Tistrella mobilis: one gene and its partner. The main gene of each other region encodes a partner of the protein of the gene in region 2 in a complex. Links are inferred from orthologs where the notes say so. Each region holds a gene or a part of one and is shown on either strand. Other genes may lie near its edges. The genes, in order: rpsJ and nusB.

The links.
Region 1: the proteins of nusB (region 2) and rpsJ are in contact, whole or in part, in a solved structure (PDB 3D3B), measured with the Escherichia coli proteins. The link is inferred for Tistrella mobilis from one-to-one orthologs.

What each region holds. Positions count from the first base shown.
Region 1 is NZ_CP121017.1:643,887-658,371, reverse strand. The notes cover bases 9,814-12,658. They hold rpsJ (30S ribosomal protein S10), read right to left. Parts: upstream 11,468-12,658; coding sequence 11,159-11,467; downstream 9,814-11,158. Other genes in these bases: tuf (elongation factor Tu), read right to left, coding at 11,659-12,658; rplC (50S ribosomal protein L3), read right to left, coding at 10,434-11,144; rplD (50S ribosomal protein L4), read right to left, coding at 9,814-10,423. In the rest of the region: P7L68_RS08805 (adenylate kinase), read right to left, coding at 1-592; preprotein translocase subunit SecY, read right to left, coding at 589-1,935; rplO (50S ribosomal protein L15), read right to left, coding at 2,165-2,647; rpmD (50S ribosomal protein L30), read right to left, coding at 2,704-2,898; rpsE (30S ribosomal protein S5), read right to left, coding at 2,904-3,467; rplR (50S ribosomal protein L18), read right to left, coding at 3,481-3,840; rplF (50S ribosomal protein L6), read right to left, coding at 3,855-4,388; rpsH (30S ribosomal protein S8), read right to left, coding at 4,400-4,798; rpsN (30S ribosomal protein S14), read right to left, coding at 4,815-5,120; rplE (50S ribosomal protein L5), read right to left, coding at 5,142-5,681; rplX (50S ribosomal protein L24), read right to left, coding at 5,699-6,019; rplN (50S ribosomal protein L14), read right to left, coding at 6,016-6,384; rpsQ (30S ribosomal protein S17), read right to left, coding at 6,417-6,653; rpmC (50S ribosomal protein L29), read right to left, coding at 6,658-6,861; rplP (50S ribosomal protein L16), read right to left, coding at 6,866-7,285; rpsC (30S ribosomal protein S3), read right to left, coding at 7,324-8,001; and 7 more genes. UniProt on the Escherichia coli protein: Involved in the binding of tRNA to the ribosomes. Part of the processive rRNA transcription and antitermination complex (rrnTAC). The complex forms an RNA-chaperone ring around the RNA exit tunnel of RNA polymerase (RNAP).
Region 2 is NZ_CP121017.1:2,434,654-2,449,854, forward strand. Bases 10,135-12,982 are described here. They hold nusB (transcription antitermination factor NusB), read right to left. Parts: upstream 11,873-12,982; coding sequence 11,396-11,872; downstream 10,135-11,395. Other genes in these bases: P7L68_RS16900 (DUF4865 family protein), read right to left, coding at 10,135-10,176; thiL (thiamine-phosphate kinase), read right to left, coding at 10,359-11,399; P7L68_RS16915 (6,7-dimethyl-8-ribityllumazine synthase), read right to left, coding at 12,009-12,458; ribB (3,4-dihydroxy-2-butanone-4-phosphate synthase), read right to left, coding at 12,466-12,982. Outside these bases: P7L68_RS16830 (HD domain-containing protein), read right to left, coding at 1-37; divalent cation tolerance protein CutA, read right to left, coding at 168-893; P7L68_RS16840 (response regulator), read right to left, coding at 890-1,333; P7L68_RS16845 (NAD(P)/FAD-dependent oxidoreductase), read right to left, coding at 1,431-2,555; P7L68_RS16860 (integration host factor subunit alpha), read right to left, coding at 3,953-4,297; P7L68_RS16865 (beta-ketoacyl-ACP synthase III), read right to left, coding at 4,457-5,434; phosphate acyltransferase PlsX, read right to left, coding at 5,431-6,489; rpmF (50S ribosomal protein L32), read right to left, coding at 6,570-6,755; P7L68_RS16880 (hypothetical protein), read right to left, coding at 6,869-7,486; P7L68_RS16885 (ubiquinol-cytochrome C chaperone family protein), read right to left, coding at 7,606-8,211; P7L68_RS16890 (outer membrane protein assembly factor BamE), read left to right, coding at 8,383-8,994; P7L68_RS16895 (hypothetical protein), read right to left, coding at 9,104-9,550; more of P7L68_RS16900, read right to left, coding at 9,607-10,134; more of ribB, read right to left, coding at 12,983-13,617; P7L68_RS16925 (riboflavin synthase), read right to left, coding at 13,666-14,298; bifunctional diaminohydroxyphosphoribosylaminopyrimidine deaminase/5-amino-6-(5-phosphoribosylamino)uracil reductase RibD, read right to left, coding at 14,366-15,201. UniProt on the Escherichia coli protein: Part of the processive rRNA transcription and antitermination complex (rrnTAC). The complex forms an RNA-chaperone ring around the RNA exit tunnel of RNA polymerase (RNAP).

The DNA of each region.
Region 1 (14,485 bases), 1.8 Mb from region 2 along the record:
CGTCCACCGTCCGCAGCAGCCCCTTCGCTTCGTAATAGGGCAGCAGCGGCGCGGTCTGGGCGTGATACGCCTCGAGCCGGCTCTTCACCGTCTCGGCATTGTCGTCCTTACGGCGGGTGAACTCAGTCGACCCGCACACGTCGCAGACGCCCTCGACCTTGGGCTTCTGGAAACTGTCATGATAGCCGGCGCCGCATTTTGCGCAGGCGAAACGGCCGGTGATGCGCTCGACCAGCGCACCGTCATCGACCTTCATCTCGATCACATGGTCGAGCTTCAGCCCCTGAGAGGCGAGCATCCCGTCCAGCGCCTCGGCCTGGGCCACGGTGCGCGGGAAGCCGTCGAGGATGAAGCCGTTGCGGCAATCGTCCTGGCCGATACGGCCGGCGATCATGTCGATGATCGCCTGGTCCGGCACCAGCTGGCCGGCATCCATGATCGCCTTGACGCGGTTGCCGAGCGCACTGCCCGACTTCACTTCGGCGCGGAGCATGTCGCCGGTGGACAGCTGCACGATGCCGTAGGCGTCGACCAGACGCTGCGACTGGGTGCCCTTGCCGGCACCGGGAGGTCCGAGGAGGATCAGGATCACGACCGCCGTCCTTTGAGTCGGGCCTTCTTGATCAGCCCTTCATACTGGTGTGCCAGCAGGTGGGACTGGATCTGGGCCACGGTGTCGATGGTGACGTTGACCACGATCAGCAGGCTGGTGCCGCCGAAATAGAACGGGACCGAGTACTCACTGATCAGAATTTCGGGGAGCGCGCAGACCGCTGCGATATAGGCCGCACCGATCACGGTCAGACGGGTGAGGACGTGATCGAGGTAATCTGCGGTGTTCTTGCCCGGCCGGATGCCCGGAATGAAGCCGCCATGCTTGCGCAGGTTGTCGGCCGTTTCTTCCGGGTTGAAGACGATGGCGGTGTAGAAGAAGCAGAAGAACAGGATCGCGCCGACATAGAGCGCCAGATAGAGCGGCTGGCCATGGGCCAGATTGGCCGTGAGCCAGGTCAGCCATTCCGGGCCGCCGCCGGTGGCGTTGAAGCTGGCGATGGTGGTCGGCAGCAGCAGGATCGAGCTGGCGAAGATCGGCGGAATCACGCCGGCGGTGTTGAGCTTCAGCGGCAGATGCGAGCTCTCGCCGCCATAGATCCGGTTGCCGACCTGGCGCTTCGGGTACTGCACCACGATCCGCCGCTGGGCCCGCTCCATGAACACGATGAAGGTGATCACGGCGATGGCCATGATCAGCAGCATCAGGATGAAGCCGGTCGACAGCGCACCGGTCCGGCCCAGCTCCAGCATCCGGGCCAGTGCGCCCGGCAGCTCGGCGACGATGCCGGTGAAGATGATCAGCGAGATGCCGTTGCCGACGCCACGGGCGGTGATCTGCTCGCCCAGCCACATCAGGAACATCGTGCCGCCGACCAGGGTGATCACGGTCGCCGCACGGAAATAGGCGCCGGGGTCGGCCACGGCGGACATGCCGCCGGCCTGAAGCCCCTCAAGGCCGACCGAGATGCCGTAGGCCTGCACGATCGCCAGGGCCACCGTGCCGTAGCGGGTGTACTGGTTCAGCAGCTTGCGCCCGCTCTCGCCCTCCTTCTTCAAGGCCGCGAAGCTCGGCAGAACCGCGGTCAGCAGCTGCACGATGATCGAGGCCGAGATGTAGGGCATCACGGTGAGCGCGAAGATGGTCATGCGACCGAGCGCGCCGCCGGCGAAGACGTTGAACATGCCGAGAATGCCGCCGGCGTTCTGATTGAACACCTCGGCCAGCACGGCGGGATTGATCCCCGGTACCGGGATGTAAGTGCCCAGGCGATAGACCAGCAGCGCGCCCAGGGTGAACCAGAGCCGCTTCTTCAGTTCCGTGGCCTTGCCGAAGGCCGCGAAATTCAGGCTGCCCGCAAGTTGGTCGGCGGAGGACGCCATCGCGGATGCGCTCCCGGCTTGAAGATGGGGATCAGGAATGTCGCGGTCGGGGTCGTCCCCCGCACGCGGACACACAGGTCGTCGAGTGGTCCGTCACGTCGTCCGGGCCGCTTGCATTCCAGGGCCGCGGATGCCGCGGTCCGGGAATGCGAGCGCGGGCAACCATCCCCCGGTCAGGACCGGCGGACGGTCACCCGTCAAGCCTGCTCGACGCAAGCCCCGGCCTGGATCAGGCCTGGGCCTCGTCGGCCGCCGGCGCCGCCGGCAGCTCGACCTTGCCGCCGGCCTTCTCCACCGCCGCCACAGCCGCCTCGGAGGCGCCGGTGACGTGGATGGTGACGGCCGAGGTGATCTCACCCTTGGCGAGGAGACGCACGCCGTCGCGGACGCGACGCACGAGACCCGCCTCGATCAGGGCCGCTTCGGTGATCTCGGTGCCGAGCTTGCCGGCATCGATCGCCTTCTGGATGCGACCCAGATTGACATGGACGAAATCGTTACGGAAGGGCGCATTCGTGAAACCACGACGCGGAAGGCGACGATGCAGCGGCATCTGACCGCCCTCGAAGCCCTTGATCGCCACGCCGCTGCGCGCCTTCGCACCCTTGTGGCCCTTGCCGGCAGTCTTGCCGGTGCCGGAGCCGGGGCCGCGACCGATGCGCTTGCGGTCCTTGGTCGCGCCGGGATTGTCCCTGAGCTCGTTGAGCTTCATGACACGGCTGTTCCTTGAAATCGTGTGTCTGGGGAAGGAGGCCCGGGGTCATCCCCTCAGGCCACCTCCTCCACCACCACGAGATGGGCCACCTTGGCGATCATGCCGCGCACCGAGGGGGTATCCTCGAGCACCCGGCTGCGATGCCGCTTGTTGAGGCCCAGACCGATCAGCGTCTGGCGCTGGTAGTCGGGACGACCGATCGGGCTGCCGATCTGGGTCACCTTCACCTGCTTCTTCGCCTCGGACATGGATCTCACTCCTTGCCCGCGGCAGCAGCGGCGGCCTGGCCGTCGCGGCGCCCGATGATGTCGCTGACCTTGCGGCCGCGGCGGCGGGCAACCTCACGCGGCGACTGAACGGCCTTCAGGCCGTCGAACGTCGCCTTGATGAGATTGTAGGGGTTCGAGGTGCCGTGGCTCTTCGCCACGACGTCCGCGACACCCAGGCTCTCCAGCACCGCGCGCATCGGGCCGCCGGCGATGATGCCGGTGCCCGGAGGGGCAGCGCGCATCAGGATCCGGCCGGCACCGAAATGCCCGTCGATGTCGTGGTGGAGCGTGCGGCCCTCGCGAAGCGGAACGCGGATCATGCCGCGCTTCGCCTTCTCGGTGGCCTTGCGGATTGCCTCGGGGACCTCGCGGGCCTTGCCCTGGCCGAAACCGACCCGGCCACGACCGTCACCGACAACCACCAGCGCGGCAAAGCCGAACCGGCGACCGCCCTTCACCACCTTCGCGACGCGATTGATGGTGACGAGCTTGTCGATGAACTCGCCATCTTCCTCGCGAGGCTTGCGCTCGTTTTCCGTGCGTGCCATGCGTTCGGCCCCCTCAGAACGACAGCCCGCCCTCGCGGGCGGCGTCGGCCAGCGCCTTCACGCGGCCATGATAGATGTAGCCACCGCGATCGAACACCACCTCGGTCACGCCGCTTGCCGCAGCGCGCGAGGCGATCAGCTTGCCGACCGCCTTGGCGGCTTCGATGCCTGCACCATTCTTCAGCTGGCCCTTGAGCTCGCCGTCGAGGGTGGAGGCCGAAGCCAGGGTCACGCCCTGCACATCGTCGATGATCTGGGCGTAGATGTTCAGATTGGAGCGGTAGACGCTCAGCCGCGGACGGCCGTGCGACTTCTTGCGCAGCTGCGTACGCACACGCCGCTTGCGCCGCTCGAAGAGCGAATTCGCGTTCATGCCCCTGCGGCTCCTTACTTCTTCTTGCCTTCCTTGCGGACGATGACCTCGCCCTCGTACTTGACGCCCTTGCCCTTATAGGGTTCAGGCGACCGGAAGGACCGGATCTCGGCGGCAATCTGACCGACGCGCTGCTTGTCGATGCCAGAGATGGCAAGCGCGGTCGGCTTCTCAGCCTTAATCTCGATGTCCGCCGGAACGGCGTACTTGATGTCGTGGCTGTAGCCGAGCTGCAGGGTCAGCAGCTTGCCGTCAACAGCGGCGCGGTAACCGACGCCGTTGATGTCGAGCTTCACGGTGAAGCCTTCCGACACACCCTTCACCATATTGGCGACGAGCGTGCGGGACAGGCCCCACATGGCGCGGCCGCGGCGTTCGTCGTTGGCCGGCGCGACGACGACCTTGCCGTCTTCGAGCGCGACGTTCACGTCCGACGGCAGGGTCCGCTCGAGCGCGCCGAGCTTGCCCTTCACGCGGACCGTGTTGCCGTCGACGGCCACCTCGACGCCCTGGGGCACCGCAACCGGATTCTTACCGATACGCGACATGGGACGTCTCCTCAGAACACCTTGCAGAGAACCTCACCGCCGACATTGGCGGTGCGGGCCTCCGCGTCGGACATGACGCCACGGGGGGTCGAGAGGATCTGGATGCCGAGGCCGTTATAGTGCTTCGGCAGCGCCTTGATCGACGAATAGACGCGGCGACCGGGGCGGGAAACGCGGCCGATTTCGCGGATGGCGGGCTCGCCGTCCACATACTTCAGCGCGATCTCGAACACCGGCTTGCCTTCAGACGACTCGCTGCGCTCGTAGCCACGGATGTAGCCCTCGCGGGTCAGCACGTCGAGCACCCAACCGCGCAGCTTCGAGGCGGGGCACAGAGTCGTCGACTTGCGCGCCAGCTGAGCGTTGCGGATACGGGTGATCATATCGCCGAGGGGATCGGTCATGGACATATCCGGTCCTCCTCTCTTACCAGCTCGACTTCGTCATGCCGGGGATCTGCCCCTGCGACGCCAGGTCGCGGAGCGCCACACGGCACAGCTTCAGCTTGCGGTACACCGCACGGGGGCGGCCGGTCAGCTCGCACCGGTTCCGGATGCGGGTCTTCGAGCCGTTGCGCGGGAGGGCGGCGAGCTTCAGGGTCGCCGCGAAACGCTCCTCGGGCGACAGCTCACGATCGTCAACCACCGCCTTCAGGGCAGCGCGCTTGTTCGCAAAACGCGCCACCAGCTGCTCGCGGTGCTTGTTCTTCTGGACGGCACTGGTCTTGGCCATAATCGCCTCGCTTGCCGTTGCTCAGTTCACGAAGGGCATCTTGAAGGCGGCAAGAAGCGCCTTCGCCTCGGCATCCGTCTTGGCCGTCGTCGCGAAGACGATGTCCATGCCCCGGACGGTATCGACCTTGTCGTACTCGATCTCGGGGAAGACGATCTGCTCTTTGAGGCCCATGGCATAGTTGCCACGCCCGTCGAACGACTTGCCGTTCAGCCCGCGGAAGTCGCGGACACGCGGCAGAGCGATGGTGACGAGACGATCCAGGAACTCGTACATCCGGTCGCGGCGCAGCGTCACCTTGACGCCGATCGCCATGCCCTCGCGCAGCTTGAAGCCGGCGATCGACTTCGAGGCGCGGGTCACGACGGGCTTCTGGCCGGTGATCTTGGCCAGATCGGTCACGACGCCGTTGATCTTCTTCTGATCACCGACCGCCTCGCCGACGCCCACATTCAGGACGATCTTTTCGAGACGGGGGATCTCCATGACGTTCGCATAGCTGAACTGCTCGCGCAGCTGCGGGCGAACCTCGTTAACGTAGTACTCGTACAAGCGTGCCATTTTGGGCTGCTCCGCCGTCAACGATCGATCTGCTCGCCGGACCGCTTGGCGACGCGCACCTTACGGCCATCTTCGAGCGTGGTAAAACCGACGCGGGTCGGCTTGCCGTCCTTGGGGTCGGCGATCGCGACGTTCGACAGGTGCAGCGACGCTTCCTTCTCCACGATACCGCCGGGATTGCCCGGCTTGGGAGCGGTGTGCCGCTTGACGAGGTTTACGCCCTGAACGACGACGCGGTTCTCCTTGGGGAGAACCTGCGCAACCGTCCCGGCCTTGCCCTTGTCACGCCCGGTCAAAACGACGACGTTGTCGCCTTTCTTGATCTTGGCTGCCATCAGAGGACCTCGGGGGCCAGAGAGATGATCTTCATGAACTTCTTGCCGCGGAGCTCGCGGGTGACCGGCCCGAAGATACGGGTACCGATCGGCTCGCCATGCTTGTTGATCAGCACGGCGGCATTGCGGTCGAAACGGATGGCAGTGCCGTCCGGACGACGCAGCTCCTTGGCGGTACGAACGACCACCGCACGGTGGACGTCGCCCTTCTTCACCTTACCACGCGGAATCGCCTCCTTCACGGAGACGACGATCACGTCGCCGACACGCGCGACGCGGCGACGCGAACCGCCGAGAACGCGGATGCACATCACACGCCGGGCGCCGCTGTTGTCCGCCACTTCCAGATTGGTTTCGGTCTGGATCACGGGACCGTTCCTTAATCAGCAGGGGCCGGGCTTCATTCGCCGTCAGCGACGACCGTCCAGCGCTTGCGCTTGGAGATCGGAGCCGATTCAATGATGCGGACGATGTCGCCGGCCTTGAACCGGTTGTCCTCATCATGCGCGGCATACTTCTTGCTGCGGCGAATGAACTTCTTGTAGATCGGGTGCTGGAAGCGACGTTCGACCTTGACGATGATCGTCTTGTCGCCCTTGTCGCTCACCACGACGCCCTGAAGGATACGCTTGGGCATCTGATCACTCCTTCGCCGCGGCGCCGGCCGACTGGCCGATCACGGTCTTGATCCGGGCGATGTCGCGCCGCACCTCGCGCACACGCGCGGTGTTTTCGAGCTGGCCGCCGGCCTGCTGGAAGCGCAGGTTGAACTGCTCCTTCTTCAGCTGGAGCAGCATGGTGTTCAGCTCGGTCGCCGACTTCGCGCGCAGTTCTTCAGCCTTCATGGCTTCAGCCCTCCACACCGATGCGCTGGATCACGCGGGTGCGGATCGGCAGCTTGGCGGCGCCACGCTCGAAGGCCTCGCGGGCCACATCGGCGGGGACACCATCCAGTTCGAACATCACGCGACCGGGCTTCACGCGGGCCATCCAGAATTCCGGAGAGCCCTTGCCCTTACCCATGCGCACTTCGGCCGGCTTCTTCGAAACCGGCACGTCCGGGAAGATACGCACCCACACGCGGCCGACACGGCGGATGTGGCGGGTGATCGCGCGACGGGTCGCCTCGATCTGCCGCGCCGTCAACCGGCCGGGTTCCATCGCCTTCAGGCCGTAGGCGCCGAAATTCAGCGCCGTACCACCCTTGGCATCACCGTGGATGCGGCCCTTATGCGCCTTGCGATATTTCGTCCGCTTCGGACTCAGCATAAGTTCCAGCCTTTCTCACTAAGCTGATCGCCGCCGGATCAGCGCGAAGCCCGCGTCTCACGACGCTCGGCTTCCGCTGCCAGCGGATCGCGGCTCAGCACTTCGCCCTTGAACACCCAGACCTTGACACCGCAGGTGCCATAGGTGGTAAAGGCGGTCGCCTGGCCATAGTCGATGTCGGCGCGCAGCGTATGCAGCGGCACGCGACCTTCACGGTACCATTCCGTACGGGCGATTTCGGCGCCGCCCAGACGGCCGCTGCAGGTGATGCGGATGCCTTCGGCACCCAGGCGCATCGCCGACTGCACGGCACGCTTCATCGCCCGACGGAACGCCACGCGGCGCTCCAGCTGCTGGGCGATGTTCTCGGCCACCAGGGTGGCGTCGAGTTCGGGCTTGCGGACCTCGGCGATGTTCAGATGAACCTCGCCCTTGACCAGCTTGCCGACATCAGCCTTCAGCTTGTCGATGTCGGCGCCCTTCTTGCCGATGATCACGCCGGGACGCGCGCTGTTCAGCGTGATGCGCACCTTCTGCGCAGCACGCTCGATCACGATGCCCGACACGCCGGCGTTCTTCAGGCGGCCCTTCAGGTACTTGCGCAGGCGCAGGTCTTCCTGAAGCAGGTCGCCGTAATTGTCATCCGCGTACCAGCGGCTGTCCCAGGTACGGATGATCCCGAGCCGGAGCCCGATGGGATTGACCTTATGACCCATTAGTCCTGCTCCTCACGCTCGCGGACCACCACGGTCAGCTGGCTGAAAGGCTTCTCCACGCGACCAACACGGCCACGGGCGCGGGCGCTGAACCGCTTCATGACCAGCGCCTTGCCGACAAAGGCCTCGGCCACGAACAGACGGTCGACGTCCAGCTCGTGGTTGTTTTCCGCATTGGCGATCGCCGACTGCAGGGTCTTCTTCACGTCGTTCGAGATCCGGCGGCGCGAGAAGGTCAGCGCAGCCAGCGCCGACTCGACGCTCCGACCACGGATCAGCTCGGCGACGGTGTTAAGCTTGCGCGGGCTCACGCGCAGCATCGTCGAAACCGCGCGCGCCTCGTTTTCGGCAACCCGCCGCTCGGCACTAGGCTTGCCCATGGTTATTTCCTCTTGGCCTTCTTGTCCGCGGCGTGGCCGTAGAACGTGCGGGTGGGCGCGAACTCGCCGAACTTATGCCCGACCATGTCCTCGGAGACAAGCACGGGCAGGAACTTGTGCCCGTTATAGACCCCAAAGGTCAAGCCCACAAACTGGGGCAGGATGGTCGAACGACGCGACCAGGTGCGAATCACCTCCTTGCGGCCGGAGGTGTGCAGCGCGTCGGCCTTCTTCAGCAGGTACCCGTCGACAAACGGGCCTTTCCAAACCGAACGGGGCACGGTGTCCTCCTTCAGACCTTAGGGCTTGCGGCGACGGACGATAAACTTGTCCGTAGCCTTGTTATTGCGGGTGCGCTTGCCCTTGGTCGGCTTGCCCCACGGAGTAACCGGATGACGACCGCCCGAGGTGCGGCCTTCACCGCCGCCATGCGGGTGATCGACCGGGTTCATCGCCACACCACGGACGACCGGGCGACGGCCCATCCACCGCGAACGGCCGGCCTTGCCCAGGCTGACGTTCTGGTGGTCGGGGTTCGACACCGCACCGATGGTGGCCATGCATTCGGCGCGCACCATACGCTGCTCGCCGGAGGCCATGCGCAGCATGACGTAGTTGCCGTCCTTGCCGACCACCTGAACATAGGTGCCGGCCGACCGCGCGATCTGACCACCCTTGCCGGGCTTCAGCTCGACATTGTGGACGATCGTGCCGACCGGGATGGCCGACAGCGGCATGGCATTGCCGGGCCGCACGTCGACCTTCGCACCGGCGACGACCTTGTCGCCGGCCTTCAGGCGCTGCGGGGCCAGGATATAGGCCTGCTCGCCGTCGGTGTACTCGATCAGCGCGATGAACGCGGTGCGGTTCGGATCGTACTCAAGGCGCACGACCGAGGCTTCCACGTCCCACTTGCGGCGCTTGAAGTCGACCAGACGATAGCGGCGCTTGTGACCGCCGCCCACCTGGAACGCGGTCACGCGGCCCAGGTTGTTGCGGCCACCCGACTTGGTCAGGCCTTCGGTCAGGGACTTGACCGGCTTGCCCTTCCAGAGCTCCGAGCGATCGACCAGAACCAGCTGACGCCGGCCGGGCGAAGTCGGCTTGTATGCCTTCAAAGCCATCGGTTCAGATCCCCGCCGTCAGATCGATCTGCTGGCCTTCGGCCAGGGTCACGATCGCCTTCTTGAAGTCCGAGCGACGCCCGGGGCGGCCACGGAAGCGCTTGGTCTTGCCGGCCTGCACCAGGGTGTTCACCGCCTTGACCTTCACGCCGAAGAGCTTCTCGACGGCCTGTTTGATCTCGGGCTTGGTCGCGTCCAGCGTCACCTTGAAGGTGACCTGGTCATTCTCCGAACCCATCGTCGACTTTTCGGTGACGACCGGGCTCAGGATGATGTCGTACATCCGCTCCGGGTTCATTTCAGCCGCGCCTCCAGGCTCTCGACCGCGGCGCGCGACAGCACCAGGGTGTCGCGGCGCAGGATGTCGTAAACATTGGCGCCCTGGCTCGGCAGAACGTCGATGCCGATCAGGTTGCGGGCGGCGAGGCGGAAGCCCTGGTCGACCTCGGTGCCGCCGATGAACAGCGTCGAGCGGCCGAGACCGGCCTTCTCGAGACGGGCCACCAGCGCCTTGGTCTTGGCGTCGTCGGCCTTCAGATCGTCGACCACCACCAGCTTGCCGCCCTGAGCCTTGACCGACAGCGCGGTCTTCAGCGCCAGGCGACGCACCTTCTTGGGCAGATCATGGGCATGGCTGCGGACCACGGGACCGTGGACCGTGGCACCGCCGCGGAAGATGTTCGCCCGCTTGGCGCCGTGCCGCGCGCGGCCCGTGCCCTTCTGGCGGTAGATCTTCGCGGTCGAACCGGCGATCTCGGAGATCGTCTTCACCTTGTGCGTACCGGCGCGCCGCTTGGCGAGCTGGTAGCGCACCATCCGGTGCAGGATGTCGACGCGGGCCGGGAGACCGAACACCTCGTCAGCCAGCGCGATCGTGCCGGCATCCTCGTTGTCGAGGGTAATGACCTTCACATCCATCGCTCGGCCCTCAGCCTTCCGTGGTCTCGGCGGCCGCCACGGCCACCTGCGCCTTGAGGCCGGCCGGGAACGGCACGCTCTCTGGCAGCGCCTTCTTCACGGCGTCGCGCACAAGAACGTACGAACCGGCGGCACCCGGGATGGCGCCCTCGACGAGCAGCAGGCCACGGTCGGCATCGACCACGGTCACGCGCAGGTTCTGCACGGTCACGCGGCGGGCACCCATGTGGCCAGCCATCTTCTTGCCCTTGAAGGTACGGCCCGGATCCTGACGGTTACCGGTCGAACCATGCGAGCGGTGCGAGACCGACACGCCGTGGGTGGCACGAAGACCGCCGAAGTTGTGGCGCTTCATGGCGCCGGCGAAACCCTTACCGATCGAGGTGCCGACGACGTCGACGAACTGGCCGACGACGAAGTGGTTGGCACCGATCTCGGCTCCGATCTCAGGCAGCGCATCGGCGGTCACGCGGAACTCCGCGAGCTTCGCCTTGGGCTCCACCTTCGCCTTGGCGAAGTGGCCGCGCTGGGCCTTCGACACGTTCTTCACCTTGGCCGCGCCGTAGCCGACCTGAACCGCGGTGTAACCGTCGGTCTCGTCGGTGCGGTGGGCGACGACCTGCACATTGTCGACCTTCAGCACGGTCACGGGGATGTGAATACCGGCCGAATCGAAAATGCGGGTCATCCCGAGCTTGCGGGTGATGACTCCAGTACGCATCTGGCGTTACCCCCTCAGAGCTTGATCTCGACGTCGACGCCGGCCGCGAGGTCGAGCTTCATCAGCGCGTCGACGGTCTGCGGGGTGGGCTCGACAATGTCGAGGAGGCGCTTGTGCGTCCGGATCTCGAACTGTTCGCGCGACTTCTTGTCGATGTGCGGCGAACGGAGCACCGTGAAGCGCTCGATCTCGGTCGGCAGCGGGATCGGGCCCCGCACGCTGGCGCCGGTCCGCTTGGCGGTGTTCACGATCTCGCGGGTCGACTGATCGAGCACGCGATGATCGAACGCCTTCAGGCGGATGCGAATGTTCTGGCCTTCCATCATGGGCTTCTACCTTGGCCTCGGCGGTGCGACCTGCCGGATGAGTCCGGGGTGCCGCAGCGCCGCGCGTCCTTGCATGAGACCGGCCCGCCGGGCGGACCGGCCGGGCGCTCGTGGCGTCAGGAAACCAGGCGGCGGATGCGCCCTGCGGGATCAACCCGCCCGGCGCATCCGCTGCCGTCGTCCGTCGATCAGGCCATCACCTTGGCGACGACGCCGGCGCCGACGGTACGGCCGCCTTCGCGGATCGCGAAGCGCAGGCCTTCGTCCATGGCGATCGGCGAGATCAGCTCGACGGTGACCGACACGTTGTCACCCGGCATGACCATCTCCGTGCCTTCCGGCAGGGTGATGACACCGGTCACGTCCGTGGTCCGGAAGTAGAACTGCGGACGATAGTTGGTGAAGAAGGGGGTGTGACGGCCGCCCTCTTCCTTGGTCAGGATATACGCCTCGGCGGCGAACTTGGTGTGCGGGGTGATGGTGCCCGGCTTCGCCAGCACCTGACCACGCTCCACGTCCTCGCGCTTCGTGCCGCGCAGCAGCACGCCGACATTGTCACCGGCCTCGCCCTGATCCAGCAGCTTGCGGAACATCTCGACGCCGGTCACCGTGGTCTTCGTGGTGTCGCGCAGACCCACGATCGCCACTTCCTCGCCGACCTTGATCACGCCGCGCTCGATACGCCCGGTCACAACCGTGCCGCGGCCCGAGATCGAGAACACGTCTTCGATCGGCATCAGGAACGGCTGGTCCTTCGGACGATCCGGGGTCGGGATGTACTCGTCAACCGCACGCATCAGCTCAAGGATCCGCTCGGCGCCGATCGACGGGTTCGTGCCCTCGATCGCAGCCAGAGCCGAGCCCTTGATCACCGGAATGTCGTCGCCCGGGAAGTCGTAGCTGGCGAGCAGCTCCCGCACTTCCATCTCGACGAGCTCCAGCAGCTCCTCGTCGTCGACCATGTCGACCTTGTTCATGAACACGACAAGCGCCGGAACGCCGACCTGACGCGCAAGCAGGATATGCTCGCGGGTCTGCGGCATCGGACCGTCCGCCGCCGACACGACCAGGATCGCGCCGTCCATCTGCGCCGCACCCGTGATCATGTTCTTCACGTAGTCGGCATGGCCGGGGCAATCAACATGCGCATAGTGACGGGCTTCCGTCTGGTACTCGACATGCGCCGTGTTGATGGTGATGCCGCGCTCCTTCTCTTCAGGAGCCTTGTCGATCGAGTCGTACGACGTATAGGTCGCTCCGCCCGTCTCGGCCAGAACCTTCGTGATCGCAGCCGTCAGCGTCGTCTTGCCATGGTCCACGTGACCGATCGTGCCGATGTTCACGTGCGGCTTGCTGCGCTCGAACTTTTCCTTACCCATGGCTCTCGCCTCCGTCTTTCCAAACGTTTTTCAAACCGGTCATCGATCCGCGGATCAGCCCGCGTACTTCGCCTTGACCTCATCCGCCAGATGCTGCGGAACCGGCTCGTAATGGTCGAACTGCATCGTGTACTGGGCGCGGCCCTGGGACATCGAGCGCAGCTGGTTGACGTAGCCGAACATGCTGGCCAGCGGCACCATGGCGTTGACGACGCGGGCATTGCCGCGGCTGTCCATGCTGCTCACCTGACCACGGCGGCTGTTCAGGTCGCCGATGATGTCGCCCATGTACTCGTCCGGGGTGACGACCTCGACCTTCATGATCGGCTCGAGGAGCACCGGGCGGCTCTTGCCCATGGCCTCGCGGAACGCAGCACGCGACGCGATTTCGAAGGCGAGCACCGAGCTGTCGACGTCATGATAGGCGCCGTCGATCAGTTCGGCCTTGAGGTTGACCACCGGGAAGCCGGCGATCACGCCGTTGCCCAGGCAGGACTCGATGCCCTTCTGGACGCCGGGGACGTATTCGCGCGGAACCGAGCCGCCGACGACCTTGTTCTCGAACACGAAGCCGTCCTCGCCCTCGAAGGGCTCGAACTTCAGCTTCACGCGCGCGAACTGGCCCGAACCGCCGGTCTGCTTCTTGTGGGTGTAATCGACCTCGACCGGCTGACCGAAGCGCTCGCGATAGGCCACCTGCGGCTGACCGACATTCGCCTCGACCTTGAATTCGCGGCGCATGCGATCGACGATGATCTCGAGATGGAGCTCGCCCATGCCCTTGATCACGGTCTGGCCGCTTTCCTCGTCGGTCGACACGCGGAAGGACGGATCCTCCTGCGCCAGACGCGACAGGGCGAGGCCCATCTTCTCCTGGTCGCTCTTGGTCTTCGGCTCGACCGCGACCTCGATCACCGGCTCCGGGAACTCCATGCGCTCCAGGATGATCTTGGCATCCGAGGCGCAGAGGGTGTCACCGGTGGTGGTGCCCTTCATGCCGCAGAGCGCCACGATATCGCCAGCGCGGGCTTCCTTGACGTCCTCACGGCTGTTCGCGTGCATCTGCAGCATGCGGCCGACGCGCTCGCGATCACCCTTGACGGTGTTGAGCACGTAGGAGCCGCTCTCGATGACACCCGAATAGACGCGGATGTAGGTCAGCGAGCCGACGAAGGGGTCCGACATGATCTTGAACGCCAGCGCCGAGAAGGGCGCCTCGTCCTTGCTCTCGCGGACCAGCGTGGTCTCCGGGTCATCCACGGCGGTGCCGTGAACGGCCGGCACGTCGACCGGCGAGGGCAGGAAGTCGATCACGGCGTCGAGCAGGGGCTGCACGCCCTTGTTCTTGAACGCCGAACCGTTGATCACGGGAACGAACTGACGCGCCAGCGTGCCCTTGCGGATGCAGCGCTTCAGGGTGGCGACGTCCGGCTCGTTGCCTTCGAGATAGGCTTCCATCACCTCGTCGTCGGCCTCGACGGCCGTCTCGACCAGCTTCTGGCGATACTCTTCGGCGCGGTCGGCGAGATCGGCCGGAATGTCGCGCTCTTCGAACTCGGCGCCGAGGCTTTCGTCCTTCCAGACGACCGCCTTCATCTTCACCAGGTCGACGATGCCGACATATTCCGACTCGGAG
Region 2 (15,201 bases):
CACCGAAGTCCCAGATAGTGATCTGCCGTCCGGTCATGCCTGCTCCGCTCGCGTGCCTCGCCGCGGGTCGGGGAGCCCCGCGCGGCCGGATAATTGATCTAGCACCCGCAATGCCGGCGGGTCCAGTACCCCGCAACGCACCTGCCGTTCGGCCCCCGCATTCCTGCTCAACTATGGCATTCCCGCGCGATCCAGGCCAGAAAGCCTGCCGACCCGCCCTCGATCGGCCAGGCAGATATACACGGCAGATCATAGCTGTGCAGGGCGTTCACCCGGGTGGTCAGAAGTTCAAGCCGATCGGCAGTCGTCTTCGCGATCAACACCACTTCCTCGCCGGTTTCGATGCTCCCCTCCCAGCGATAGATCGCGGTCATGCCGGCGATCAGATTGCAGCAGGCGGCCAGACGTTCCTCGACCAGCGTCCGGCCGATCGTCAGCGCTTCCTCGCGGCTTCCGCAGGTGACATAGGCCACCATGGGGCGTGCGGCAACGCAGGCCTCCTCGACCAGAGGCCGCTCGGGAGCGTCGAGCGGTGCCACACCATCGACAGCCAGGGCAAGCACCGAGAGCGCATGATTGACCTCCGCAGCCCCCGGTGCGCCCGCCTGTGCACCTTCCAGAAGCCGTTCCAGCTGCCTCGCAGCTTCGCCAACCCAGGGGAAGCCAAAACTACCCGCCGCGCCGGCCAGGGAATGCGCCGCCCTCTCGGCGTCATCAAGACCCGTGGCTTCACCCCGGTCATGCCAGGCGGCGATGCCTTCACGGATCCGCGCGATGCGCGCGGGCAGGCCCTGCCGGAACTCCTCAGTCAGAGCAGCGATAATATCCGTGGCGCCACCGGCCCTGCTGCCCCGACCATCATCGGGGGCATCGGTTTCGGGACTGTCGGTCACGACCAGCTTCTCCGTTCGGTAGGGATCGGTTCGGACGGCGGCCCGCCCGGGTTATCACGGCGTGGCAGAGCCTGATAAATTGCCTGCAGTTCTGCGGCCAGAGTCAAGGGATCGAACGGTTTTGCAATGACGGCAGCCGCTGCAACGCCGTCGACGCCATCCAGATCGGTCCGTGTGCGCGCCGTCAGAAAAACTGCCGGCACGGCCGCGCCCCCCGGCAACAACCGCAACCGCCGAAGGGTTTCCGGACCATCCATTCCCGGCATCATCACATCCAGAAGCACGAGATCGTGACAGCCTGCATTGAAGGTTTCGAGAGCCGTCTGCCCGTCGGCACAGATCGTAACCTCCATCCGGCCGACAGCCGACAGTGCCAGGCGAACGAGTTCGCGCAGATCGGGCTCGTCCTCCACGAGCAGTACATGCCGAAGTTCACCCATGCTCCGCCTCCACTGTTTTCGGCGATCATCGCCCGCACCCGATCGTCGCCCCGGAGAACAGATGTCGACCGGACAGGGAAGACCGCCGTAGGCCGCATCACCTCAAGCCCAGCCGGGCGACCACCCGTTCGGCGAGGGGCAACGCAGAGGTCAACCCGGGGCTCTCGATTCCCAGCAGATGAACCAGCCCGGCAACGCCATGGCGCTCCGGTCCGTCGATGCGGAAATCCGCATCAGGCTCCCCCGGACCGACGATCTTGGGCCGGATGCCAGCATAGTCCGGCACCAGCGCGACATCCGGCATGCCCGGCCACCAATGGCGGATCGCGCGCGCAAACCCGTCCGCCCGCGCCGGATCGACGGCCAGAGCCACAGGATCATCCACCCATTCGACGTCGGGGCCGAACCGCGCCTGCCCCGCCAGATCGAGGGTCAGGTGTACGCCCAGCCCGCCCGCCTCCGGGACGGGATAGATCAAATGGCTGAAAGGTGCACGGGCGCCATCAAGGCGGAAGTAGTTGCCTTTTGCAAACCGCGCCGGAACCACCAGGTCTGCGGGAATACCCGGCCCTTCGATCGCGCGGGCCAGGGCCGCCGCGCCGAGACCGGCAGCGTTCACCAGAATTTCACAGGTGAATTCCGCAGGCTCGGCGCCGCCGGTCGCAATGGTGATGCCCTGCGCATCCGCCCGGCCGGCCACCACCGGCGTATGGGTGACAAGCATGCCGCCCTGCGCTTCCAGCCGGGCCAGCAGCACCGCCATCAGTTCATGGCTGTCGATAATGGCGGAGGCCGGAGACCACAAGGCGGCATGAACGGCAAGCGCCGGTTCCATTTTTCGCGCCCGAACCGCCGATATCGGCTCCACCTCGGTTGCACCGTTGGCGTGGGCGCGCGCCAGGATGGCCTCAAGCCGCGGCGCCTCCTCGGCGGTGGCAGCCACGATCAACTTGCCCAGTCGCCGATAGCCGATTCCGGTTTCAGCGGCAAATGACGACAGCCGCTCCCGGCCTTCGACGCAGCATTCGGCCTTCAGGCTGCCCGCGGGATAGTACAGGCCGGCATGAACGACTTCGGAGTTGCGGCTGCTGGAACCTTCGCCGAAACGCGGACCAGCTTCCAGCACCGTCACGGCACGCCCTGCCCGTGCAAGCCGTTCGGCAACGGCCAGCCCCACGACACCTGCGCCCACCACCACGGCATCCAGATCCGGTTGTGCCACTCGTCGCTCCTCTTCTCCGCCGTCCTCGCGGGCCAGTCCGCGGCACGGCATTCAAGCAGAGCGACCGCCCCGCCGACAATGCCGGGGTGCGGATGGGCTCAAAATACGCGGCGATGCAGGCCGGTCCAGTCGGAGCTGCCACCAGCGGAAACGAGAACGGCCGTACCATCCGACGGATGGTACGGCCGTGAAAGCTGCAGACTTCGCTGCTGCTACGGCATCCGGGGATGATGCCGCGAAGAGAAGAATTGGTCGGAGCGAGAGGATTCGAACCTCCGACCCCTAGTCCCCCAGACTAGTGCGCTAACCAGGCTGCGCCACGCTCCGACCGTTCTTCATGGGATCGCGATGCCGTTTCCGTCATCCTCCCCCTTGCGAAGTGCGCGGACTATAGCCAACCGGATCGGCCCGCGCAACCCTTCTGAAGCAGGATTTGTATCAAGGCCGTTCAGCCCTGCCCCTGCCGCGTCGTCTTCTCTGCCTCGCCGGCAGAAATCTCGTCGGCACCGGCAGTTTCAGCCGGCTCTTCACCTGCGAGATCAACCTCGTTCGCCGCATCTCCGGCTACCGCTGCCCGACCGACACCGTCTTCGCCATCGGCAAGCTCGACGACGAAGACGTCCTGCGCGAAGCTCTCATCCGGTGTCAGTTCGTCACCACCGTCGCCGGCGTCGCCACTCTGAGCATCGGATCCGTCGAGGATCGCCCGCGCCTGCTTCAGCAGGTCGAGCGCCTCGCGCAAGACCAGACGACGCTGTTCATCAGCCGAAAGCAGATCCCTGAGGCGGCTTTCCGCACGTTCGGCCGCTGCAACGGCCTCTGCCTCCGCCTGGGATGGCGCGCGATCCCCGGCCAGCGCCTCCTCGTCTGCAGCCGGGGAGGCCACGTCTTCGTCAGCCAGATCGTCCTCGCCGCCGGCATCGACCTCGTCTTCCTCGACGACGTCATCATCGGCATCCTGGCCGTCGTCGAAGGCATCGTCCTCAACCTGACGCGCCAGGGCGTCGAGCAGATCGGGATCTTGCGCTGCCGCCCCGGCGGCGCCGGCTTCCACCCGTTCGGCAACAGCCTTGGCACCACCTTCGCGAAGCAGCTTCTGCACACCCTTGATGGTGTAGCCTTCGGCGTAGAGCAGATCACGGATCCGGCGCAGCAGGACGACGTCATCAGGCCGGTAGTACCGGCGCCCGCCTGCCCGCTTCAACGGCTTGACCTGCGGAAACTTGCCTTCCCAGAAACGGAGGACGTGGGCGGGGACGTCGATCTCTTCCGCCACCTCGCTGATGGTGCGATATGCGCCGGGCGCCTTACCGCCGCCGCGCCGCCGGTCGCCATCATGGGCGGTGGTGTCGGTCATTTCGTCAACGCCTCCATCTCACCGGCCGCATCGCCCTTGCTCAGGCTTCGGCCTCGTCATCCTCTGTCTCGAGGTCCAGATCAGCGACATCAGCCAGGCTCTTGCCGATCCGGTCCTTGAGCACATTCGAGGCACGGAACACCAGCACCTTCCGCGGAAGGATCGGCACTTCCTCGCCGGTCTTCGGATTGCGGCCCACGCGCTCGCCCTTCTGGCGCACCGCGAAGGTGCCGAAGGACGAAATCTTCACGGTGTCGCCCTCGACCAGGCTGTCGGAGACGACGGACAACACCGCCTCCACCAGCTGGGCCGATTCATGCCGCGACAGACCGACTTCCTGATAGACCGCCTCGGCCAGATCCGCGCGAGTGACGGTGCGTGCCATAGTCTTGTCCTCAAATACTTGCGCGCGCAGCTTCACCCTGTTTATGCGCCATGGCGGACGAGAATGTCAAACGCCATGCGCTTCAAGGCCTTGCGACACGCAGTTACGTCGTTTCGGAAAAGGCGTGAAAGGTTTGCCACCGGCGGATGCGCCGGGACATCACCAGCGGATCAGAGCCGAACCCCAGGCCAAGCCGCCGCCGATCGCTTCGACCAGCACCACCTGACCAGGCAGAATACGACCGTCTGCGACCGCCTCGCTCAGCGCCAGCGGGATTGAGGCTGCAGAGGTGTTGCCGTGGCGATCCACGGTCATCACCACCTTCTCCATCGGCAGGCCCATCTTCCGGGCGGTACCGATGATGATCCGGGCGTTTGCCTGATGCGGCACCAGCCAGTCGATCGCCTCGGCCGTCAGCCCGTTTGCCTCCAGTGCCTCGTTGACGCTGTCGGCCAGCTTGACGACGGCATGACGGAAGACTTCCTTGCCTTCCATCCGCAGATGACCGGCGCTCTGGGTCGATGACACGCCGCCATCGACATAGAGTGCGTCATGATGCCGGCCGTCGGAGAAGAGATGAGTGGAAAGCACACCGCGGTCATCGCTCGTGCCCTCGCCTTCCGCGGCCTGGAGCACCACTGCGCCTGCGCCGTCGCCGAACAGCACGCAGGTCCCGCGGTCGTTCCAGTCCAGGATGCGCGAGAAGGTCTCGGCACCGATCACCAGCGCGGTACGGAACTGGCCGGCCTTCAGGAAGTTGTCGGCGGTCGACAGCGCGAAGATGAAACCCGCGCAGACGGCCTGGACATCGAAAGCGGCCCCGCGGGTGATGCCCAGTCCGGCCTGGATCTTGGTCGCGGTCGCCGGAAAGGTCTCGTCCGGCGTCGAGGTCGCGACCACGATCAGGTCAACTTCATCGGCGCCGATGCCGGCATTGGCGAGTGCTGCGCGCGCCGCATGCAGGCCCAGGGTCGAGGTCAGCTCCTCCGGCGCCGCGATGCGACGCTCGCGGATGCCCGTCCGCTCCCGGATCCACTCGTCGGAGGTGTCGACCATTTTCGACAGGTCGTCATTGGTCAACACCCGGGCGGGCAGGTAGCCGCCGACGCCGAGCACGCGTGCGCGCAATACCGTCATGCCGTTGCCGCCTTCTGCTGGTCGGGCGCACCGTCGATCCGGTCCACCGCGATCCGTTTGAATTCGCCGATGATACGTTCGTTGAAACCATGAGCCACCAGGTCATAGGCGACACCGATGGCATTGGCAAAACCGAGGGCATCGGTACCGCCATGGCTCTTGACCGCGATACCGCCCAGGCCCAGGAACATAGCGCCGTTGTGGTGACGCGGATCGGTCTGTTTCTGGATCGCCTTCAGACTCGACCGCGCAAAGAGATACCCGATCCGGGCCAGCAACGAGCGGCCGAAAGCGGAGCGGAGATAATGGCTGTAGAGCTTTGCCGTGCCCTCGGCCGTCTTCAACGCGATATTGCCGGTAAATCCGTCGGTCACGACGACGTCGACCGTACCCTTGGCGATATCGTCACCTTCGACGAAGCCATGGAAGCGGATGCTCTCGGCTGCCTTAAGCCTCGCCGCCGCCTCTCGAACGGTCTCCAGACCCTTGACCTCTTCCTCACCGACGTTGAGCAGGCCCACCGAGGGGTTCTGATACCCCAGCACGATGCGCGCAAACAGCTCCCCCATCACGGCAAACTGGATGAGGTTGCTCACGTCACATTCGGTATTCGCGCCGAGATCGAGCACGACGCTCTCGCCACGCAATGTCGGCATGGTTGCCGCGATCGCCGGACGATCGATGCCCGGGAGCATGCCGAGCATCATCCGCGCCATCGCCATCAGCGCACCGGTATTCCCGGCCGAGACGGCAGCGCTGGCACGGTTTTCCCGCACCGCCCGAAGGGCCAGGCCCATGCTCGACTTGCGCCCCTGCCTGAGCGCGACCGAGGGGCGCATGGTGCCCGGAACCACTTCGTCGGTGTGCAGGAATTCGGTCGCGGCGAGCAGCTTTTTGCGTCGCTTCATCAGCGCCCGCAGCCGCGGCTCGTCACCGACCATCAGGAACCGGAGGCCCGGATGTCGCTTGAGTGCGATGGCGGCACCCTTGACCACCATCTTGGGAGCCTGATCGCCGCCCATCGCATCGAGTGCGATGGTAACTTCACCGGACAAGGCCACCTCACCTCCGCGCCCTTCGTCGGGCCAGGCAGGCCCGACGTCTTCCTCCGATCACCTGGAGCCGGCAGGCCGGATCAACCGGCCGCCGCCTCGGTCGCGACGTCACGGCCGTCATAGAAGCCGCACGAGCCGCAGACATGGTGCGAGAGCTTCAGCTCACCGCAGTTCGGGCACTCCTGCGCGTTGGTCGCGGTCAGAGCGTGATGGGCACGACGCATGTCGCGCCGCGACTTGGAGACCTTTTTCTTAGGGACGGCCATAGTCTTCGCCTTTCGGGATGGTAACGGTCACGAGCCGAATAGCGCGCTTAGTTAGCGAAAAACCGGCTCGATGGCAAGGCTTCTCCCGGATCTCATATCCGGTGTCATGCCGGTCAGGATGCGTCACCCCCTTCGGGCGTGTCCGTATCCATGCGCTGCTTCAAGGCCGCAAGCTTCGCGAAGGGATGTTCGCGGCCCTTTCCCTCAGGGGCGCTGCCCCCCCTGAGCATGAAGACTTCACGCTCGACCGGCTCCGCTGGCGCCTCAGGGCTCCGCGGATAGGGGTCGATCGCGAGAGAAAAATACTCCGTCGCAAGTTCGCCGACATCCACCCTGCCGTCGATCAGCTGTTCAGGCGGTTCCTGGTCGTCCTCGGGCTCCGCCGCATCGAGGGTTGCCAGCCGCCGGCCGTATTCCGGTTCGGCAAGCGCATCCACGTCGATGGTTTCGGACACCGAGGCTTCAAACCTTAGATTGGTAACGACGCAGGTCTGAATCAACCGTCCCGAGAGATCGAACACCAGATGGGCACCGCCGCGGATCCGTGTCACCGTGACACCGGCCTCCAGGGACAGGATCTGCTCCTGGCCGAGACGTCGGGCAAGTGCGGCGCACTCAGCAGGCGTTGCCGTATAGGAAAAGGTACGCGGCTCCCCAGGCTCGATCGCCTCGATCTCGATGATGCGCGAGAATTCGGGGGTCGGAGCGCTGGTGGTATCGGTGCCGGTCATGAGCGTCGGTCGTCCTTGGAACACGAAGTGCCGGGCCCAGCCGGGCCTGTGGCGGCGCACCCTACTCCATTGGCCGGGGTTTCGCCAGCCCCGGCAATGTGTTGGGTCATGTGCAGGGATCAATCCCCTCCGGCGCCGGACGCATCGTCAGGCTCGACAGACAGTGCGGGCAGTGCCGCATAGACGGCGCGGCCGTCCAGAAGATCCGCGGCCGGCTCACCATCCAGCGCCCGGATACTGGCAAGCACGTAAGACGCCAGCGCGCCGAGCACCGCATCGGACGGCCGCGCGGCGCCTTCGCCATCCACACCGAACACATTGCGGGCAATGGCATCCGCAAGCTCCACGCCACCATCCGCCGACGACGCATCGACGGCGGCATCATAGCTTTTGACCCGGCCATAGAAGGCTTCGCCCATGCGCTTGACATGCTTGCCGACACTCAGATCGCCGACGCCCATCTCGCGCAGCGACCGGTCCATGTCATCGAACATGCGGTCGAACAGAGCCTGCCCGGTCCGCCGGCCGGCCTCCCCCTCGCGCTTCAGACGATGCAGGATCATGAAGACATGCAGCACCAGCATGTCGAACCGGCCGTCCACCGTATCCGGCACACCGAAGTCACGATAAAAGGTGACCGACCGCGCCTGGGCCACCGCCGTATCATAAAGCGCTTCGGCTGCAGCACGCGACCCCGTGCGACCGAACAACCTGTCGAGAAACATCGGGCCTGGACCTCCTCTTTCGACCATCTGCTGGCCGGTTGCACCTGACCGGCCGCCCGTCCGATTGACACCCCGCATCGCTGGATGCAATCTTGGGCCGCCCGCCAGCAGACGGGCCGTCGCATCCCCGCCGCCCTGTACTTTCCGATACCCTGCACTCTCCGACGCCCGATGACAGGCGTCCTGCTGCGCAGATGCCGGTTCGTGCAGGTGGTTATGGAGGCGACGCCCCACAGCGTCAACGGTGACATCGCCAAGATGATCCGGTCAGCGCCCCGGCGCCGCCCCATTTTCCCGTCCGTCACCCGCACCGCGCCCATGGTCGCGGTGGTTCTTGCCGGCCTCGCCCTCGGCGCCTGCCAGCCGGTGATCCGCACCCACGGCTTCATGCCGTCGAAGGACGAGATCGCCCAGCTGCAGCCCGGCGTTCAGACCCGCGAGGATGTCCGCGCCATTCTGGGTGCGCCGGCCACGACGGGCACGTTTGAAACCGATACCTGGTACTACATCCAGCGTCGGACCAGTACCGTCGCCTTCTATTCGGCCGATGTTACGGAACAGGACGTCCTGGGCCTGCGTTTCGGCACGGATGGCCGGCTGGCCGATGTGCTGCGCTTCGGCCTGGATGACGCACGCCAGGTGAGCTATGTCGACCGGATCACGCCGACCTCCGGCAACGAGTTGACCGTGCTGGAGCAGTTCATCGGCAATATCGGTCGGTTCAATTCGGACCCATCGGCCACCAACCCGGGCAACCCTTCGGGTATGGGCCGGCCGCGCTGACGCGCCCCTACAGCGCATTGCAGACAAAAAGAACGGGGTCGATCGCTCGACCCCTTCTTCATGTCCAGCCGGCGCCTGCCCGTCGGATCCGCAATTCCCTGGCCAGCCGTCAATTGATCTTCTGTGCCGCCACGTCGCTGGTCCGTTGGATCAGGACGTCTGCGACGATCTCCCGTCTGAACCAGTCATTGGCCGCATCGGCAAGGCCGATTTTGATCTCGTCCAGGGTCGGCTCACGACCAAGACGATCTGCCGTGGTTGAAATCTGCTGTGCGGCACCGGTCAGTACCGGGCGCAGGCGCTCGATGCCGGCCGACACTTCGTCCTCGTCCGCACCGGGTACGAGTTCGAGCACCAGGTCCAGCATGAGATAGCGATAGACCACACCGTGCCGGATCATGGGCACGCCCACACCGGTGAGGCCGACAAATATCGGCACCGGCGTCGTGGCCGATCCCCGCAGATGGCGATCAAAAATGCCGAACGGGTCCCCCCTGTAAATCAACCATCCACCACCGCCCGCAACCACGAGCAGTACAGAGACGATGAAGATCAACAGGACTCTCATCTGGCGTACCGTCCGGATGGGGCGCGATGGCGCCGGGCGTCCGGTCAGCCACGACCCCCCGGCTCTGAGAAGTGCAGCACTTCGTAGGTATTCACGCAATCGGATTGCGCACCCACTGCCGCATTCCGCGAGGCGGCCTCGTCACACCACAGGCTGTAGCGGACAAGTTCCCATCGATCCGCGTCGAGGGCGATCGAATGGGCATAGAGTCCAGGCTTGGTCAGCATCTGCGCTTGCAACGCCGCCTCGCGCTCGCGCACGGCTTCAAGCGGCGTCTCGGGTGCGATGACATCTACTTCACGCACGGCAAAGCGCGGCTGATCGGTGCACGCGCCATGGCCGAAACCGAGCACGAACCACGTCCGCACCCGCGGCCGGCCAAAAGCCTGGGCGAGATTGGCAAACAGGTCCCCGAAGACGAACTGCTTCCAGTCCTCTTCAGAGCGCCAGATATAGAACGGTGCGTAGGCCTGATCCTCCTCATTCAGGAGGAAGGACTTCATCACCAGTCCCGGGTGATGGTCGTAGAGCGATCCGCGTTCGGCCACGCGGCGGCGGATCATATCCGCGTCCACGTCGGCCTTCAGACGGACTGTGTATTGCAGCGCCAGCATCGTCTGCGTTCGTCCCCCCGCGATCGATGGGCCCCCGCCGTCGCGCAGATGCACGCGATTGACGGGTCAGATATCTCCGGGCGCACGCGGCCCTGCGTGCTTCGAAGGTGTATCCGCGGACGTTACGCCATCGTTGCCGTCGCGAGAACGGTCATTCACGCATGACGCCCATGCAAGCTGCGTCAGAAATGCACATGTCCGGGCCTGTCGGCCGCAATGATACGCCCGTCTGCGTTGATCAGCACCGTCCGACCCCTGTCTCCGGCCCTCGGAACAATCCGGCCGACACGGCTGACATGAATGCCTTCGCGTGCGGACAGTGCCTTGATCGCATGGGCCGCGGCAGATGGTGCCGTAAAGACCAGTTCATAATCGTCGCCGCCCGTCCAGACGATCGGCGCAAGATCAGGACGGGCTGCCACGACACGGGCGGCCGCAGCCGAGCGGGGCACCAGATCGATTCTGAGTTCGGCATCGACACCGGACGTCTCGGCGATATGACCGAGATCAGCTGGCAAACCGTCGGAGACGTCCGCACAGGCCGTGGCCAGCCCGACCAGGATCCGCCCCAGCGCCAGTCGCGGCTCCGGCAGCTGCCGGCGCAGCTCCAGCCCGGCGGTTTCTCCGGCAGTGAGGCCGATGGCTGCCGGGTCGAAACGGCCATACCCCGCCTCGACCGAGAGCGCCGCATCGCCGATGGTACCTGAAACCCAGACATCGTCTCCCGGCCGGGCACCGCCACGGGTGAGCAGTGCCGATGGCGATGCGGCATGACCGAGCAGCGTCAGGCTGGCCATGGCGGGACCATCGGTGCCCACAGTATCGCCCCCCAGAACCGCCACGCCGTAGCGCCCCTGATCGGCCGCAAGCCCCTGGGTGAAGCGCCGGATCCAGGCCCCGGCATCGGCGCCCGGAACCGCCAGTGCCAGAAGATAGGCGACCGGCGTTGCACCCATCGCCGCCAGATCCGAGAGGTTCACCCGCAGCAGCTTGCGTGCCACAATCTCGGGCGGCTCACCCGGAAACCAATGCCGTCCTTCAACCATCGCATCCTTGGCGGCAACCAGGATGCGCCCTGGCGGCAGGGCGAGCCAGCCGGCATCATCGGTCAGGTCCATCGCGCCGGGCAGCGGCCGGGCCAGCGGACGCAGCCAGCGTTCGATGGCGCCGAACTCTCCGAGCGGCACCTCTGTGGCGGCGTCGTCCGGCGCCTGCCCGGTCACTTGCGGGCAGCCCCGCCTGCCGGCTTGCCGCCACGATGATCGGCGCGCAGATGCCCGGCCAGCCGGTCCAGAATACCGTTCACGAAACCCGGCTCCGAGCCGGAGAAGAAGGCATGGGCGACATTGACGTATTCGTTGATGATCACCGCCGTCGGCACGTCGGTGCGCGCGGTCAGCTCATAGGCGCCCGCACGCAGAATGGCCCGGAGAGTCTGCTCCACCCGTTCCAGTCGCCAGCCTTCGGCCAGCGAGGATTCCAGCATCGGGTCGATCTCGGCCTGCGCCGCGGCGACACCGGTCACGATGTCGCGGAAATGGTCGCGGTCGGCATCCAGCTCCAGCCCGTCGTCGATCACCTTGCCGATGCGGTGGTTCAGGAATTCGGCAATGACCGCCTCGGCCCGGGCGGCATTGAAGTCGATCTGATAGAGCGCCTGGACGGCAGCAAGGCGCGCCGCCGTCCGGCGGGCCATGCCGGCCTCGCGGCCGGGGCGCGGGGCGCCGCTGCGCTTGCCCGCCCGTGCAGCAGCGGGTTTCGCATCCGTCTTGGCACCCGGTTTCACCGGGGCGGCGTCACGCGGCTTATCGGTCATGGCGATTCCTGGTCCTTCAGCCCTGCTGGAACTGGCGCTTGATCTCGATCATGCGCAGGCAGGCGTTGGCCACGTCGGCGCCCTTATTGGCCCGGTCAGCGCGGGCGCGGGCCCAGGCCTGCTCGCGGTTCTCGACGGTCAGGATGCCATAGCCGATGCAAGCCTTGCGATCGATCGCAAGCTGGTTGAGCCCGCGGGCGCTTTCGCCGCAGACGTAATCGTAATGGGTGGTGTCGCCGCGGATCACGCAGCCCAGCGCCACGAAGCCGTCATAACGGCCGCTGTCGAGCGCGAAGCGGATCGCCGCAGGAATCTCGAAGGCACCCGGCACGGCCAGGCGCTCGACCTGGGCGCCGGCGGCTTCCAGCACGCCCATGGCGCCATCGACAAGCGCATCGGCGATGTCCTCGTAGAAGCGCGCCTCGACGATCAGGATACGCAGATCGGAAGTGGTGACCGTGGCCATGGGTGTCTCAGACCTTCTCGATGATCAGCGGGGCATGCCCGGTGATGTGCAGGCCGTAGCCGTCCAGCCCCACCACCGTCTGCCGCGAATTGCTCAGCAGGATCATGTTGCGCACGCCCAGGTCCAGCAGGATCTGGGCGCCGGTGCCGTAGTCGCGCAGGGTCGATGCGGCCTGCGGGCTTTCAAGCCGGGCCCGTGCCAGATCCGAAAGACCCGTGGGCCGCGGCTCGCGCAACAGGACCAGTACGCCGCGACCGGCCCGGTCGATCTGCTCCATGGCGGCGCGCACCGCACCGGCACGGCCGCTGCTGCGGTCGCCCAGAAGATCGTCGAAGGCGTTGACCACATGCATGCGCACCAACACCGACTGGTCGCCGACAGCCGCCAGATCGCCCTTCACCAGCGCCATATGCTCGGAACCGTCGATCTTGCTGGCATAGACGATCATCCGCCACTCGCCGCCAAAATGGCTGCGGAACAGGCCGTCGGTCAGACGCTCGACCAGTTTCTCGGTGCGCCGGCGATAGGCGATCAGATCGGCGATCGTGCCGATCTTCAGCCCGTGCAGCTGGGCGAAGGGCACCAGATCGGGCATGCGGGCCATGGTGCCGTCGTCGTTCATGATCTCGCAGATCACGCCCGACGGGTTCATGCCGGCCAGCCGTGCGATGTCCACCGCCGCCTCGGTGTGCCCGGCACGGACCAGCACGCCGCCGTCACGGGCACGAAGCGGAAAGATGTGGCCCGGAGTCACCACGTCGCGGGCGCCTTTGGCCGGATCGATCGCGACCTGCACGGTATGGGCGCGGTCGGCGGCCGAGATCCCGGTGGTCACACCATCCCGGGCCTCGATCGAGAGGGTGAAGTTGGTGTGATGGCGCGAGGCGTTGCGCTGGGTCATCAGCGGCAGGTTCAATTCCTCGACCCGTTCGCCGGTCAGGGTCAGGCAGATCAACCCGCGGCCATATTTGGCCATGAAGTTGATCACCTCGGGCGTCACCATTTCGGCCGGGATGACCAGGTCGCCTTCGTTCTCGCGATCCTCGTCATCGACCAGCACCACCATGCGGCCGTTGCGGGCGTCCTCGATCACCTCTTCGATGCTCGAGATATAGCCACGGACGTCGTCGGCGCCGCCCTCGTCCTTGATCACCGTCATGGTCTTCCTCTCCTCTGGGCCGCCTTCGATCGGACGGCCTCCCGCTGCTCAGCCGCGGATGCCCGCCTGCCACTCGTTCAACCGCGCCACATAGCGCGCAAGCACGTCGATCTCAAGGTTAATCGCATCGCCAGGCTTGCGGTCGCACAGCGTGGTGTGGATCCAGGTGTGGGGGATGATGTTGACGCCAAACCGGGTGCCGTCGACCTCGTTCACCGTCAGCGAAATGCCGTCGATGGTGACCGAGCCCTTGGGTGCAATGAAGCCGGCAAGCTCTGCCGGCGCCTCGAACACTAGGCGGTGGGAGCCGCCTTCAGGCGTGATCGATACCAGGCGGCCCAGCCCGTCGACATGGCCGAGGACGACATGACCGCCCAGCTCGTCGCCGACCTTCGCCGCCCGCTCAAGATTGATCCGCCGGCCGGCATCCCAGCTGCCGAGCGTGGTCCGGGAGAGCGTTTCGCCCGAGGCCTCGACCAGGAACCAGCCCTGCCCTGCCCCGTCGCGGCCGCGCTCGATCACCGTCAGACAGCAGCCCGAACAGGCGATGGAGGCACCGATATCGATACCGTCGGGGTCATAGGACGTCCGGATCGTCAGTCGGCGGTCCTCCGCCGCCCCGGCTTCCGGGGCCTGAACGGAGACGATCTCGCCGATGTCGGTGATGATGCCGGTGAACATGGGACACGACCTTCTGCCGGGGGAGCGCGGCCGGAACACGCGCGGGGAATTCGGGAGGATGAAAGGCTCAGCCGCCGGGCGTGACCACGGCGGTACCCGCATAGACCTCATAAAGGTCGGGGCCGAGCTGCCGGCTGTCCAGCCGGACAAAGGCCGCCATGTCCACCAGCTCGCGCACGCCGTAAGATCGCGCAGCCGGTACACCGTCGCCACCCATCACCGCCGGCGCCCGGAACCAGTGGATACGATCGACCAGCCGGTCGCGTAGCAGCGAGGCGGCCAGTTCTCCACCCCCCTCGACCAGCACCCGCGTGATGCCGCGATCGCCCAGCGCCTCGGTCAGCCGCAACGGATCGGGCCGGCCATCGACGCCATGGGGCACCTCGATCACGGTGATGCCGGCTGCGACCAGTGCATCGTGGCGACTGCGCTCGCAGTCGGCGCGGGTGATGACCCAGACGGGCGGATGACCACCCTCGCACGCCTCGCGCACCAGGGTGTGCGTCAGCGGCAGCCGCAGGCGGCTGTCGATCACCACCCTGACGGGGGAGCGTTCCTCAAGCCCGGGTATCCTCACATTGAGGCGCGGATTGTCGGCAAGGGCCGTGCCGACGCCGACCATGATCGCGTCATGGTTCGCCCGCAACATATGGCCCATCGCCCGAGCCTCGGGCCCGGTGATCCACTGGCTCTCACCCGCTGCGGTCGCAATCCTGCCGTCGAGCGTCGTCGCAACCTTCCAGGCGACCAGCGGTCGCCCCTTCAGGATCCGGGAGAAGAAGCCGGCATTGAGTGCACCCGCCTCGGCCGCCATCAGCCCCAGATCGACCGTCATGCCCGCTGCTGCCATCCGGTCCAGCCCCCGGCCACTGACCCGCGGATCGGGATCGCCGGTCGCCACCA